2 regions of the Clostridium bornimense genome follow, and region 2 is predicted to be linked to the other one. Evidence: predicted binding sites of a transcription regulator. Region 2 holds the regulator's gene; the other holds the start of a gene.
What was found. Region 2 encodes HrcA, which represses chaperone genes, less so after heat shock. Its sites were predicted from a motif close to TGTTAGCACTCNNNNNNNNNGAGTGCTAACA; they were not measured.
Positions count from the first base shown of each region.

Region 1: a site for HrcA is predicted at 2,874-2,904, ahead of groES (co-chaperone GroES). Genes of this name have one in related genera too.

Region 1 covers NZ_HG917868.1:575,322-583,209, reverse strand. Annotated here, with positions in the region: gene CM240_RS02605 (prepilin peptidase) at 1-624, opposite strand, end outside; gene groL (chaperonin GroEL) at 854-2,479, opposite strand; gene groES (co-chaperone GroES) at 2,530-2,817, opposite strand; gene CM240_RS02590 (DNA-3-methyladenine glycosylase family protein) at 3,319-4,191, opposite strand; gene CM240_RS02585 (HEPN domain-containing protein) at 4,358-4,741, opposite strand; gene CM240_RS02580 (nucleotidyltransferase family protein) at 4,743-5,111, opposite strand; gene murB (UDP-N-acetylmuramate dehydrogenase) at 5,327-6,244, opposite strand; gene CM240_RS02570 (phosphatase) at 6,294-7,019, opposite strand; gene uvrC (excinuclease ABC subunit UvrC) at 7,024-7,888, opposite strand, start outside.
Region 2 covers NZ_HG917868.1:1,632,955-1,640,842, forward strand. Annotated here, with positions in the region: gene dnaK (molecular chaperone DnaK) at 1-974, opposite strand, end outside; gene grpE (nucleotide exchange factor GrpE) at 1,003-1,608, opposite strand; gene hrcA (heat-inducible transcriptional repressor HrcA) at 1,643-2,677, opposite strand; gene hemW (radical SAM family heme chaperone HemW) at 2,853-3,968, opposite strand; gene lepA (translation elongation factor 4) at 4,241-6,043, opposite strand; gene CM240_RS16865 (stage II sporulation protein P) at 6,218-7,297, opposite strand; gene gpr (GPR endopeptidase) at 7,346-7,888, opposite strand, start outside.

The sequences.
Region 1 (7,888 bases), 1.1 Mb from region 2:
AATAGTAGCGACAATTCCTCCTAGTACAATAGAAAGAAACAATGTTAAAATAATTCCTTTGCTGCCTAAAAACAATCCTGAAACAGCAGCTATTTCATAATCTCCTTCTCCCATCCCCTTTGTAATGACAACTATTAAAAATATAATAATAAATCCTATAGAAAAACCTAAAATATTGTCTCCAATACCATCTCCATCTATAATTACTTTTAGAACAAGAAAAATTATTCCCCCTATTATTCCTGTTCTAATAGTAGATGTATAGACAAAAGTTGTATCATAATCTATAACTCCAATCACCAATAATAATGATGACAAAAATGCAAATTTAAAAAAATCTATAGTAAATCCAAATCTTATATATAATATTAAATACAAAATTGAATTAAAAATTTCTATAATGGGATATCTTATGGATATCTTTTCTCCACAACTCCTACATCTTCCCTTCAAAAATAAATAGCTCAGCACTGGTATTAACTCAAACCACTTAAGTACATGTCCACATTTCATACAATGCGATGATGGAGTTACTATTGACTCTTCTTTTTCAATCCTATAAATACATACATTTAAAAAGCTACCTATCACTAATCCTATGATGATTACAAAAATTGTATACATAATAAATTCGTCTCCTGTTTATTAAATATATTATTAATATATTCTTGAAATTATTCCACTATATGTATTATACCATTAAAAAGATATTTTTCCACTATATTTTTATAATTAATTAAATTTTTTCTAAAAATTTTAATAGTATTTTTTACTATTAAAATATTATTGAATAAATAAAAAAGAGTAGATTTTACAAATCTACTCTTTTAAGGAATTTATTATTCTTTTTTTATTAATACATTCCATCCATTCCCATTCCAGCTGGTCCTGCTGGTGCTGGATTCTTTTCAGGAATATCTGCTACTACACCTTCTGTTGTTAAGAATGTAGCTGAAACAGATGCAGCATTTTGAAGTGCACTTCTTGTAACCTTAGTTGGATCTACGATACCAGTCTTAACCATATCAACATAAGTTTCATTATATGCATCAAAACCTATTCCTACTTCACTGTTTCTTACCTTTTCTATAATAACTGATCCTTCAAGACCTGCGTTAGTTGCAATTTGTCTTAATGGTTCTTCTAAAGCTCTTCTTATTATGTTTATACCAACTTGAACATCGGCATTATCATCTGTTAATTTTTCTACTGATGATATAGCAGAAACATAAGCTGTTCCACCACCTGGTACTATACCTTCTTCTACCGCTGCTTTAGTAGCATTTAAAGCATCTTCTATTCTTAATTTCTTTTCTTTAAGTTCAGTTTCTGTAGCTGCACCAACTTTAATTACTGCTACTCCACCAGCAAGTTTTGCTAATCTTTCTTGTAGTTTCTCTTTATCAAAATCAGAAGTAGTTTCTTCTATTCTCATCTTTATTTGACTAATTCTATCTTTTATAGCATTCTTGTCACCTTTTCCATTAACAATTGTTGTATTGTCTTTTGTTACTTTAATACTTTCAGCAACACCTAGCATGTCTAATGTAACATCTTTTAATTCTCTTCCTACTTCTTCTGATATTACTTGACCACCAGTTAAAATAGCTATGTCTTCTAACATTTCTTTTCTTCTATCACCAAAACCAGGAGCCTTAACAGCTATACAAGTAAATGTTCCTCTTAACTTGTTTACAACAAGAGTTGCGAGAGCTTCCCCTTCTATATCTTCAGCAATAATCATTAACTTCTTTCCTGTTTGAACTATTTGTTCTAATATTGGAAGTATTTCTTGAATATTAGTGATTTTTTTATCTGTAATTAAAACATATGGATTATCAAGATCAGCTACCATCTTTTCAGTATCTGTAACCATGTATGAACTTAAATATCCTCTATCAAATTGCATTCCTTCAACTACATCAAGCTCTGTTCCCATTGACTTAGATTCTTCTATAGTTATAACACCTTCGTTACCAACCTTTTCCATAGCGTCTGAAATAAGTTTTCCTACTTCTTCATCAGCTGCTGAAATAGATGCAACCCTAGCAATATCTTCTTTACCATTAATAGGTTTTGAAATCTTCTTCAATTCCTCAACAGTAACATCTACTGCCTTCTTAATTCCTTGTCTTATAAGCATTGGATTTGCTCCAGCTGTTACATTCTTTAATCCTTCTCTTATAATTGCTTGAGCAAGTAATGTAGCTGTTGTAGTACCATCACCTGCTACATCATTAGTTTTAGTAGCTACTTCTTTAACAAGTTGAGCTCCCATATTTTCAAATGGATCTTCAAGTTCAATTTCTCTTGCAATTGAAACACCATCATTAGTTATAAGTGGTGCACCAAATTTCTTATCTAAAACAACATTTCTTCCTTTTGGTCCTAATGTTACCTTTACTGTATTTGCTAATACGTCCACGCCTCTTTGCATGGCTCTTCTTCCTTCTTCGCCTAATAATATTTCCTTAGCCATAAAATAATTCCTCCTTAAATTTTTTACTATTTATATTTCACTTCTAAAAATTATTCTTCAATAACAGCTAAAACGTCTCCTTGATTTAATACTGTATATTCTGTACCTTCAAATTTGATTTCATTGCCTGCATACTTTGGAAATAAAACTTTATCTCCAACCTTTAATTCCATTTTTACCTCTTTACCATTAACAATTCCTCCTGGTCCAACAGCAACAACTTCTGCTATTTGAGGTTTTTCTTGTGCAGTTGATGTAAGGATAATTCCTCCTTTAGTAGTTTCTTCTGCTTCTACTCTTTTAATAACAACCCTATCTCCTAGTGGTCTAAGTTTCATGTCAATTCCTCCTTTTAAAATTCTATTAATATTTAAATTCATTATGTATACATTGTTGTTAGCACTTATCCTCATCGAGTGCTAATAATATTATAATAAATAATCCAACAAAGTATTGCAACCATTTTATAGATTTTTTATTTTTCAATTTATTCCTTTAATATTGATTATCTTAATTTAAATTACCTATTCTATCATTTTCACCGTTTTACTAACTTTTTCTTTTTTTGTATTTTAAAGAAACTACTATCTATACCCTCATTTTTATTTATACTATTTTATACTTTTTATTTTAAATACGCTCTATCTATTATTACTTTAAAGATAGATTTTTATTCCAATAATCAAATATACAAATATATAATTCACAATACTAAACTAATGATATCGCACTTATAATCTAAGAAATTCTACAACAATTTCTATCATTACTGTGCAGTAAAATAGGCTCTCATAAACAAATTTTCATTTGTTATTACGACAGCCTATTCTATAAAATCACTAAATTATTATCTTATTTTCCCTAGCATAATAAAATAAATATTGTTGAGCAAATCCAGCATATTTACCAAACTTCTCTCTTGCAAATTCTCTTATTTTAGGTAAAGATACATCTGGAGCTAAATAAAAATGTTGCATAGCTCTTTTTACCCAAACATCTACGGGAAATGCTGAATATTTCTCCATACTAAAAAGCATTATACAATCGGCAACTTTAGGCCCAATGCCTGGTAACTTCTGAAGTAACTTATGACACTGATCATCATTGGCCTTCAACATTTCATCTATCATATTAACATTTAAAGTTTCCACTGTAGCTTTTATATATTTTCCTCTGAACCCAACTCCACATTCTCTAAGTTCTTCTTCAGTAGCATTCCTTAAACTATCTATAGTGGGAAAAGTATAATATATATTTCCTTTATACTCTACTTTCTCTCCCCATCTTTGTGATATTTTATCAATAGCTCTTTTTATCATAGGTATCCTATTATTTGCAGAAATAATAAAGGATATAATAAGCTCAAAAGGATCTTGCTTTATTAATCTAATTCCTTTGCCAAATTCAATAGCTTCTGCTAACAATGGATCCCTTGATAATTCTTCTTTTATCATTCCATAATCCCTATTTAAATCAAAATAGTTTATCCATATATTTTCTACTTCTTCTTTAGTAGCATTATATATGTATAAGTCTTTTTCTATTACCTTTACTTCAATAACCTTACCAAAAGCTATACCAATATAACTGTTCTCATCAGTTTCATTCCATCTAAAACATTGACCACACTCAAATATATCTCTTAAATTAAAATTTTTCACATCTTTTACTTTTATATAATCATTATGTTCTTCTATATTTCTATAATCCATATTTCACCTCATATATGAAGTGCATAGTACACACAGTGCACAATGCACAATTTATTTAATTTGCAATTTAAATTAGTTTACAATTATATTTTTCCCAACTAATCATTTCACTAAAGTAACAATCTTTAATCTTTTCACTTATTTTATTTTTCTGTATTGTGTTCAATTACAAATTACTTCTTATCTCTTTTAATATATCTAAAAACTGAAAAACTTCTTCTAAGTATTCATTATATTCATCTTTTTCTATAACTTCATAATCTTCTGATGCATATCTTCTTGTAAAATAAAAATCTTTTAAATCTCTACATAAACTTTTATATTTTTTTAATTGTGGAAAATCATTAAGATACAACACCTCTAGCAACTTTACCAAATTATGTTCCCTATTTACAATTCCATATTTTTTAGTTATTATACCTTTTATATTTTTTTCAATACATTGTTGACAATGAACTAAAACTCCATCTTCTAATCCTTCGATATCTTTAGTATTTAAAATAAATTTTTCATCCATATCAGCAAAATAAAACATATCTCTTTTAACCAATTTACCACATCCTTATATCAATTAAATCATCTAATATTTCACTTTCAAATGATGGTTTCGTTGATAACTGATAAAATCTATCTTTATCATAAATCTTCAAATCAACTTCTCTATCTAATATTAACTTTTCTATCTTATCTTCTAAAGTGTGTCTAATTTGCCTAATTTCTTTTACTGATTTATCTATACTTATTAATACTAATATATCTATATCACTGACTTTCGAATAACATCCCTTTGCTATAGAACCAAATATATATATATAAGCATCATTAAAGTCATCTAAAATAGTATTCTTTACTTTAGTTATTTCTGATTTCACTTCATCTTCTAACTTGTAGCTAACATCTTTTTTTATTTCTTTTATCATATCTATATTCCTACCCATTTACTTATTATAAACTATTTTAGATTTAATTATATCATATTATCGGAAGTAAGAAATTTTCACTATTTATATACATTATAATGCACTCCTTCATTGTCCATACTCAATAACAAGAAAACTACTTTCCGAGGATAGGCATTCTTAATCATTAACCATCAAAAAAAGAGCTTCACCCTAAAGTGAACCCCTTTATTTCTTTAAATTTCTTCACCTATTATTCTTACTTCGGTTTCAAGAGTAACATCAAATTCATCTTTAACAATTTTTTGTACATGACTAATTAAATCTAAAATGTCTTTCGCTGTAGCTTGACTTTTATTTATTATAAATCCAGAATGTTTTTCTGATACTGCTGCTCCACCAATAGTTTTTCCTTTTAAGTTACTATCTTCTATAAGTTTTCCTGCAAAATACCCTACTGGTCTTTTAAAAGTACTTCCTGCTGAAGGATATTCTAATGGTTGTTTTTCTGCTCTTCTTCCCATTAAATCATCTATAGTTTTCTTAATTTCATCATATTCTCCGTTTTTAAGATTCATTTCGCATTCTAAAGCTAGATACTGATTTTTTAATACTGCAGATGTTCTATATCCTAATTCTAATTCATCATGAGATAGTATTTTTATATTCCCATCATGGTCTAAGATAGTAACATTGCATAAAACATCCTTCATTTCTCCACCGTAAGCACCTGCATTCATAGCTACTGCTCCACCAACAGTACCTGGAATACCACATGCAAATTCTAATCCTGATAAAGAATATTTTAATGCTTCTCTAGCAGTTTTAGCTAAAGATGCTCCACATTGTACTTTAATTACATTATCCTTTATATCAATATTACTAAACTTGCTTAACTTAATAACAACGCCTCTTATTCCACCGTCTTTTACAAGAAGATTAGATCCAAACCCTATTATGAAATATGGTACCTTTCTCTCCTTACAACTTCTAATTACTTTTACTAATTCATCAACATTTTTAGGAGTTACAAATATATCTGCTGGTCCTCCTACCCTAAATGAAGTATGCTTCTTCATCGGTTCATCTAATTTAATATCTTCTTCACTTAAAATTAAATTTAGCTCCTTTGCAAAGTCCAAATAATGATTCATTTTAACACCTCAACATATATGATAACAATAAACTTAGTATACTGTAATTTTATAAATCATGCAATTTCCCTTTATTTTTCAAATGATTTATTATCTTATCATAAGTATTCATAATTAATTCTTCTGGAATTAATACTTCTTTTAATATCTCTTCACATTTTTCAAACTCACCTATTGTAGTGCAAAAATGCGAATCTGATCCCAATATTATCTTCGTTTCATATTTTTTACATAGTTCAGCTACCTTTGTACAATTATTTAAACTTCCTACTCTAGATCCTCCAAGAGACGAATTGTTTATTTCTATAATTATATCCTTTTCTTTAGCCTTTTTTACTACCTCTTCATAATTTAATGGAAAAACAGGATTACCACAATGTCCCAATATAGTTACATAAGGATTATCCATAGCTTTGATAACAGCTGTAGTATTCTCTTCTATAGTACCAGGAGATATACATACATCATGAAAAGAAATAATCATATAATCAATAGATTTTTGAACTCTAGTAGGTAAATCTATATTTCCATTATAATCAATTATATTCCCTTCTGCCCCTTTTAATACCGTTACACCTTTTATTATTCTTGGTATTACCTTTAAATTCCCAAAATAAAATAATGGCGCTCCACCCGGCATTGCTGGTGCATGATCTGATACCCCATAAACTTCTATTCCTTTTTCCTCACATGCTTCTATATTTTCTAGTAAAGTTGAATACGCATGACCACTTATTATTGTATGAGTATGTAAATCTACAGGATATTTTCTCATAAGATCACTCCTTTTTATCTATACTTAAATACTCCATTAAGCTTTTTGTACTTTTTTTATCCATAGATGGTGTAGACAAAATTTCATCATAGCTAGATTTTTTTATATTTTCTATTGATCCAAATTTAATAAGTAGATTTTTTCTTCTTCTTTCCCCTATATTGGGTACATTATCTAATACAGACTTTAAGCTTCTCTTATCTCTTAAACTTCTATGATAAGTTATAGCAAATCTATGAACTTCATCACTTATCTTTCTTATTAATCCCATAGCCGGCGACGTGGCTTTAAAAGAAATCTCTTCATTCTCATAAATCAGTCCCCTTGCAGTATGCTTATTATCTTTAACCATCCCTGCTACAGGTATATCTAAATTAAACTCTCTTAAAACATCTTTAGCTACCGATACGTGCCCCTTACCTCCATCCATTAGTATTAAGTCCGGAAATACTGTAAATTTTGTTTTATCAAATTCCACCTCTAATGAAGATAACTTTTCTAATTCTTCTAATCCCCTTTTGAATCTTCTTCTAAGCACTTCTCTCATGGATTCATAATCATTAGCTCCAATAACGGTTTTTATTTTAAACCTTCTATAATCAGAATTTTTAGCTTTTCCCTTTTCAAAAACAACCATAGCACCAACAGAATCTACCCCTTGAATATTTGATATATCATAAGCCTCGATTCTTCTCGGTATATCTTCTAAAGATAAAACCTCTGCTAAAGTTCTAAGTGCCTCTTCCCCTCGCTCCTTATCTTTTATTATTTTATCTTTAAAATCTCTAAGAGTTACAACAGCATTATTTTCTACTAAATCTAGAGTTTTCTTTTTATCTCCTTTTTGAGGTATCTTTATCCATACTTTA
Region 2 (7,888 bases):
ACAGCTTCTACTACTGCTGGTATTCTAGTTGATCCACCAACTAAAATTACTTTATCTATATCACCAATTGTCATTTTAGCATCTTCTAATGCTTTCTTCATTGGAGTTAAGCTTCTTTCAACTAAATCTCTTGTTAATTCGTTGAACTTAGCTCTTGTTAAATCTTCATTTATATGTTTTGGACCTGTTGCATCAGCAGTAATAAATGGAAGATTAATATTTGTGCTTTGTGAAGAAGATAATTCTATCTTAGCTTTTTCAGCTGCTTCCTTTAATCTTTGAAGTGCCATTTGGTCATTTCTTAAATCAATTCCATATTCTTTTTGGAAATTATCTGCTAAGTAGTTCATGATTTTTTCATCAAAATCATCTCCTCCTAGCTTAGTATCTCCGTTTGTTGATTTAACTTGGAATAATCCATCACCAAGTTCTAGAATAGATACGTCGAAAGTACCTCCACCTAAGTCATATACTAAAATTGTATGACTATCATCTTGCTTATCTAATCCATATGCTAAAGATGCTGCTGTTGGTTCATTTATTATTCTTAATACTTCAAGCCCTGCAATCTTACCTGCATCCTTTGTTGCTTGTCTTTCTGCATCATTAAAGTATGCTGGAACTGTTATTACTGCTTGAGTAACTTTTTCTCCTAAATAACTTTCAGCATCGGCCTTTAATTTTTGTAAAATCATTGCTGATATTTCTTGTGGTGTGTAATCTTTACCATCTATATTAGTTTTATGGTCTGTACCCATATGTCTTTTAATTGAAATTATTGTTTTATCTGGGTTTGTAATTGCTTGTCTTTTTGCAACTTGCCCTACTAATCTTTCTCCATCTTTTTGGAAAGATACTACTGATGGTGTAGTTCTAGCTCCTTCAGAGTTTGCTATAACTACTGGATCTCCTCCTTCCATTACTGCAACACATGAATTTGTTGTTCCTAAATCAATACCTATTACTTTTGACATTATAATTACCTCCAATTTTATTTTGCAATTAATTTGCTACTTTTACCATACTATATCTTAAAACTTTAGATTCTTTCTTGTATCCTTTTTGGAATACTTCTACAACTTCATTTTCTCCAAAAGAATCATCTTGTATATGCATTATTGCTTGATGAACATTTGGATCAAATCCTTCTTCTGTAGATATTTCTTCTACACCAAGTTTTGCTAATGAATCTAGCAAACTTTTTAATGTCATTTCAACTCCAGTTCTAAGAGAACTTTCATCGCCAACAGCTGATACAGCTCTTTCTAAGTTATCTATTGCTGGTACAATCTCTTTAAGAGTATCTACAACAGCATTATCATAAATTTCTTCTTTTTCCTTAGCTGATCTATTTCTATGATTTTCATATTCTTTATCTAATCTCATAAGCTTATCACGAAGGGCTTCTACTTCCTTTGAAAGCTTTTTACTATTTTCAGCTTCTTTAGTATATTTTACTTTATAGTAATCTTCTTCATTAATTACTTTAGATTCCTCTTCTGAATTATTTTCAACATTATCAGATTCTATATTTTCTTCACAATTGTTAGTGCATTCCTCATTTATCGATTCTTCTGCACAACTTGAATCTTTCATTTCTTCTTTCATTTCCTCATTATTAGTTGTCAATTACATCACCTCTCTACTCTTCACCTAATCTTTTAGTTATAGTTCTATTTAATTCATTAACAAAAGATGTTAATATAGATACTATTCTTGCATATGGAATTCTTGTTGGTCCAATAAGTCCTATGGTACCAAGTGGTCTATCACCTAGTTTGTAAGTAGCCTTTATAACAGAACATTCTTTTGCTCCTATTATTTTGTTTTCTTCACCGATAACAATATTAAAATCGCTCTCAGCTTTCAATAGGCTATTTACATTTTTGGTATCTTCTAATAAGTTGAACATATTTTTAACTTTATCAATATCTTTATACTCAGGCATAGAAAATAAATTTTGTATTCCTTCAACGTAAATTTCAGAATCATAATCATCTTTCATTTCATTAATAATTTGATTCATTAATGAATCAAATATTTTTTCATTGCCTGCAAAAGAACTTTTAAGTTCCACAATAACTTGATGATCTATAGACTTTAAATCTACACCTTGAAGAAATGAATTTAATATAGCATTTATTGAATTTACTGCGTTAATATCCACCTCTTCATCAACTCTAATCATTGCATTTTTTACGATTCCAGAGTCGCTGACCATAACTAAAAGTAACTTAAGCTTATCTACATATACTATTTGTAATGATTTAAGATAGCTTTTATTTAATGATGGTGTTTTAACTACACAAGTAAGTTTTGTCATATGAGATAATAACTCTGTTGATGACTTAATTATCTTACTTAAATCATAGATACTTTGATTCAAAACACTATGAATTAAATTTTCTTCTTGAGGTGTGATTATTGATGGCATCATAAGTCTGTCAACATATAATCTATATCCTTTATCGGAAGGAATTCTTCCTGAAGATGTATGAAGCTGTACTAAATACCCCATTTCTTCTAAGTCTGACATCTCATTTCTTATTGTAGCAGGACTAACACCTAAATTATACTTTTTTGCAATTGTTCTAGAACCCACTGGCTCCCCAGTACTTATATAGTCATCAACAATAGCTTGAAGTATCCTAATTTTCCTTTCATCCATTTCCATCATTATCACCTCTTATTAGCACTCATTATAATTGAGTGCTAACATCTTGTCTATAAAATACCACTTTGGAATATTATTGTCAATATTGATTTTTACCTCATAATTTACCCTCTATACTTAAAAAAATCATTTAGATTAAATTAGATACTATATTCTCCATTTTTCATATGCAAGTAATTTATAATATAAAATCACTCATTATATAGTTTGATACTTCTATTCCCCTTTTAGTCAAGAACATATTACCACAAGCAATTTTAAGCAGATCCATATTAGTATATTTATTAATGACATCACCATATATATCTTCTATTCTCTTATTATATCTTTTATAAAATTCCTCTATTGATATCCCTTTTATCATCCTTAATCCCATAAATACGAACTCTTCCATATCATCTTTTATAGAATTTTCTATTACTTCTTCTATTGCATTGCCTTTTTTATTTATCCTATCTATATATTCACCTATATTATTAACATTTTTTAATCTTTTATGAGAACAATATGATGCTGCAGAAGATCCTATCCCAATATAATTATTTAATGTCCAATAAACGATATTATGTTTACATTCCTTTTTTTCTTTTGAAAAATTCGAAATTTCATATTGATGATATCCTCCTTTCTCTAATTCCTCTAATGTAATACGATACATATCTCTTTCTACCTCTTCATCAGGTAACTTTAACTTATCATTATTATATAATTCATAAAATTTTGTTCCTTCTTCTATTATTAAAGAATATGCTGATATATGGTCTAATCCTAAATCAATTAAAGACTTTATAGACTTTTTATATTCCTGTAATGATTGTCCTGGTAGACCAAACATTAAATCTGCATTTATATTTTCAAACCCTACTTCTCTAGCATCATTATAATTTTTTAAAAAATCCTCATACTTATGTATTCTTCCTATAAATTTTAACAAGTCATTATTTGTACTTTGTAATCCCATAGAAAGCCTATTTACCCCAATATCCTTCATCATACATAACTTTTCTTTTGTAAGTGTTCCTGGATTTCCTTCCATAGTAAATTCGCAATTATTTGACATCTTAATATTACTTATAATATCACCTAATTTTTCTATTTGCCTTTCACTTAAATGGGTTGGTGTGCCTCCACCTATAAATATAGTGTCATAAGTATCTTTTGCCCTCGATTTAGCTTCTTTTTCTAATGCATTTAAATATTCTTCTATACTGTTTTCCATACAAGAATACGATGGAAAATCACAATAAAAACATTTATTTTTACAAAATGGTATATGTATATATAAACTGCTCATAATTCCTCCTATATATAAATCATAATTCACAATTCACAAAGCGCAATTCACAATTCATGTAAATACAACTTTCATTAGCTACCTATAAGACATAATTATAATATCAATTATAATTATAAAATAAGTCTCAATAACAAATTAACGACAATGCACTTATAATTCAAGAAATTCCGCAGGAATTTTCACCTTAATTGTGAATCGTAAATTGTGAATTTTAAAAAAAGAGGCTCGCAAACAAATTTTCATTTATCGTTGCGACACCTCTCTTATTTTTAATCTACTTTTAAAATAGACATAAATGCTTCTTGTGGTACTTCTACAGAACCTACTTGACGCATTCTCTTCTTCCCTTCTTTTTGTTTTTCAAGAAGTTTCTTCTTTCTTGAAATATCTCCACCATAACATTTAGCTAATACATCTTTTCTCATAGCTTTTATGGTTTCTCTTGCTATAATTTTTGCTCCTACTGCTGCTTGAATTGGAATTTCAAACATTTGTCTTGGAATAACTTCTTTTAATTTTTCCGCTATTCCTCTTCCTCTAGTATATGCTCTTTCTTCTGGGACTATCATAGATAATGCATCTACAACTTCAGAATTTAATAATATATCAAGTTTAACTAGTTTAGTTCTTGAATATCCTATAAGTTCATAATCAAATGAAGCATATCCTTTTGTTCTTGATTTTAATGCATCAAAGAAATCATAGATTATCTCATTTAAAGGAATATCATAAGTAAGCATAACTCTAGTTTCCTCTAAATATTGCATATCTTTAAATGTACCTCTTTTATCTTGACAAAGTTCCATTATGGCCCCAACAAAGTCTGCTGGTGTAATAACTGTTGCTTTTACCATAGGCTCTTCCATGTAATCAATTTCTGTAACTGGTGGAAGATTAGTTGGATTTGTTAATTCTATAATTTCTCCATCTGTTTTTATTACTTTATATATAACTGACGGTGCAGTTGTTATGATATCTAGATTAAATTCTCTTTCTATACGTTCTTGTATTATTTCCATATGTAGTAATCCAAGAAAACCACATCTAAATCCAAATCCAAGTGCTACAGATGTCTCAGGCTCAAAAGATAGCGCCGCATCATTAACTTGTAATTTTTCTAAAGCTTCTTTAAGTTCAACATATTTCGCTCCATCAACTGGATAAATTCCTGAATACACCATAGGAATTGCTGGTTTATATCCTGGTAATGGTTCCTCTGTGCCACCTTCAGCATAAGTTACAGTGTCTCCAACTCTTGCATCTCTAACATTTTTAATTGATGCAGTAAAATATCCAACACATCCTGGACCTAGTTCATCTACAGGCATGTAATTTGGTGCAAAAACACCTACTTCAGTAACTTCGTATTCTTTCTTCGTTACCATAAGTTTTATTTTTGTTCCTTTTTTGATCTTTCCATCTTTTATTCTTATATAAGATACTACACCCTTATACGAATCGTAAAATGAATCGAAGATTAATGCCTTAAGTGGTGCATTTTCATCCCCTGATGGAGCTGGTATTTTTTCAACAACAGCTTCTAAAACATCTTCAATATTTAATCCAGTTTTAGCTGAAATAAGTGGACACTCTGATGCTTCTATTCCTATAACATCCTCTATTTCTTCTCTTACTTCATCAGCCCTAGCAGATGGTAAATCAATTTTGTTAATTACTGGTACTAATTCCAAATCATGATCTAACGCTAAATATGTGTTTGCTAAAGTTTGTGCTTGTATACCTTGTGTGGCATCTACTACTAATATAGCTCCTTCACAAGCAGCAAGAGATCTTGATACTTCATAATTAAAGTCTACATGACCAGGAGTATCTATAAGATTCAATATATATTCTTCTCCATCACTTCTTTTATATACTAATCTCGCAGCTTGGGATTTTATTGTTATTCCTCTTTCTTTTTCAAGCTCCATATTATCTAAAACCTGAGCTTCCATTTCTCTTTGAGTTAAGGTTCCTGTCTTTTCTAAGAGTCTATCAGCTAGTGTAGACTTACCATGGTCAATATGGGCTACAATACAAAAGTTTCTTATGTTTTTTTGATTTATGCTCATTTTTCTTCCCCCACTCTATTTTTGTTTGGGTATTTATTCTATTCCGATTTATGCGGAATGATTATCTATTTATCAATGTTAAATTATATCATAGATTCCCCGATAGTTGTCAATATTATAGAATTATTTATAATTATATATTAATTTATATTTCAATTGTATATGCTAAAAACGTTATTTTTTTAAATATTCACCTATTGCACGAGCTATTATTCTTGCAGTATTTTTAGCTTCTCCTAAATTACTTGCTTCAGATCCCATCTCTATCAATATTGAATTTGTACTTAAATCTGCATTAAACTTACTTGACGTGCTTGTATAAACAAAATCATCTCTTCTTAAATTTGGAAAATCTCTGTCAATTATATTTTTTAGGCCTTCAACTATTCGTAAATTTTCATTTATATTTGGTACAGATGTATCATAAACAAACATCGGTCTTGCTAACGTAACTCCGTTAATATTTCCTGTTACTGCTGCCTTATTGGAAACAGCATCTCTATGTAAATCTATAATAATATCAAAACTATTATATGTAGTTAGATTCCTTTTAACGGTCTCTCTCGATGCGGCATAGGCAGCTATATAATTTCCATCATTTATAGTTTTATCATGAACAACATCAATATTATATCTGTTTAATTCTTTTGTTAATTCTTCTCCTACTGAAATTATATTTTCATTTTCATTTCTACTAGATGCTTGATATGGTACAAATGCTTCACCTGTATGAGTATGATAAATTAATACCCTAGGCTTTATACTACTATTATTTACAAATCTTTCATCAAAAACATTTAATGTAGCTTCTAATAATGGATTTCCTTCTTCTGATACTGGCTCCACTTGACCATTCTCTTTAGTTTTAATAACTATACTATCTGAAGCAAAGCCTTTTATCCCACCACTATTTGATATATTATCCTTATTAACCATACTTATTCCTATAAATTCTTTTCCTATAATACTTTTAGGATTATCTATAGAAAAATCAAACAAGAAATTTATTATATTTTTTAAAGTAAATTGATTTTCCACCATAGCTGTATTATCAAAATGAACAGTTTCTATAATTGGTACCGTTTTATTAACCATAGTTACATAAAATAAATTTCTATTTCCTTTCGAAATTCTATAATTAAACTCCATAAATTTCACAAAGCAAAACGCTATTAACAATAGCATCATAATGAAAAACAATATTATCTCAAAAATTGATTTTTTCTTCTTTAAGTTATCCAATCTATATCCCATAGTTATCCCTCCTCTTTTAAATCTATGAGGAGGGATTTCTTTTTATTACTAATTCAAATACCTATTTATATCACTTAATTCTAGTGCTGGTTGTAATGCTATATTTATTCCATTTGCTATTATTTTTGATATTGACTCGATCACATCATCTACTTCTTTTGGAGTTACAATTAAATCCCCTACCTCTGGTGTTAGAAGAGCAGTTATAAGCTTATGCTTATCTTCTCTATCTATACCTTTTAAAATTTTATAAAAATCTCCACCTTTAGTTGATTCTCTTATAAGATCATCTATAACTAAGTCAATAGTATCAGATGCCATTGTTGCTGCATCAACTACCGTTGGCACACCTATAGCTATAACTGGTATGCCTAAGGTCTTTTCTGATAATTCTTTTCTTTTATTACCTACTCCTGCACCTGGTGCTATTCCTGATGTTCCAATCTGAATAGTAGTATTCACTCTATTTAGTCTTCTAGATGCAAGAGCATCTATACAGATTAATACATCAGGTTTTACTCTCTCCACAATTCCTTTAACTATTTCACTTGTCTCCATGCCAGTAATCCCAAGAACTCCTGGAGATATTGC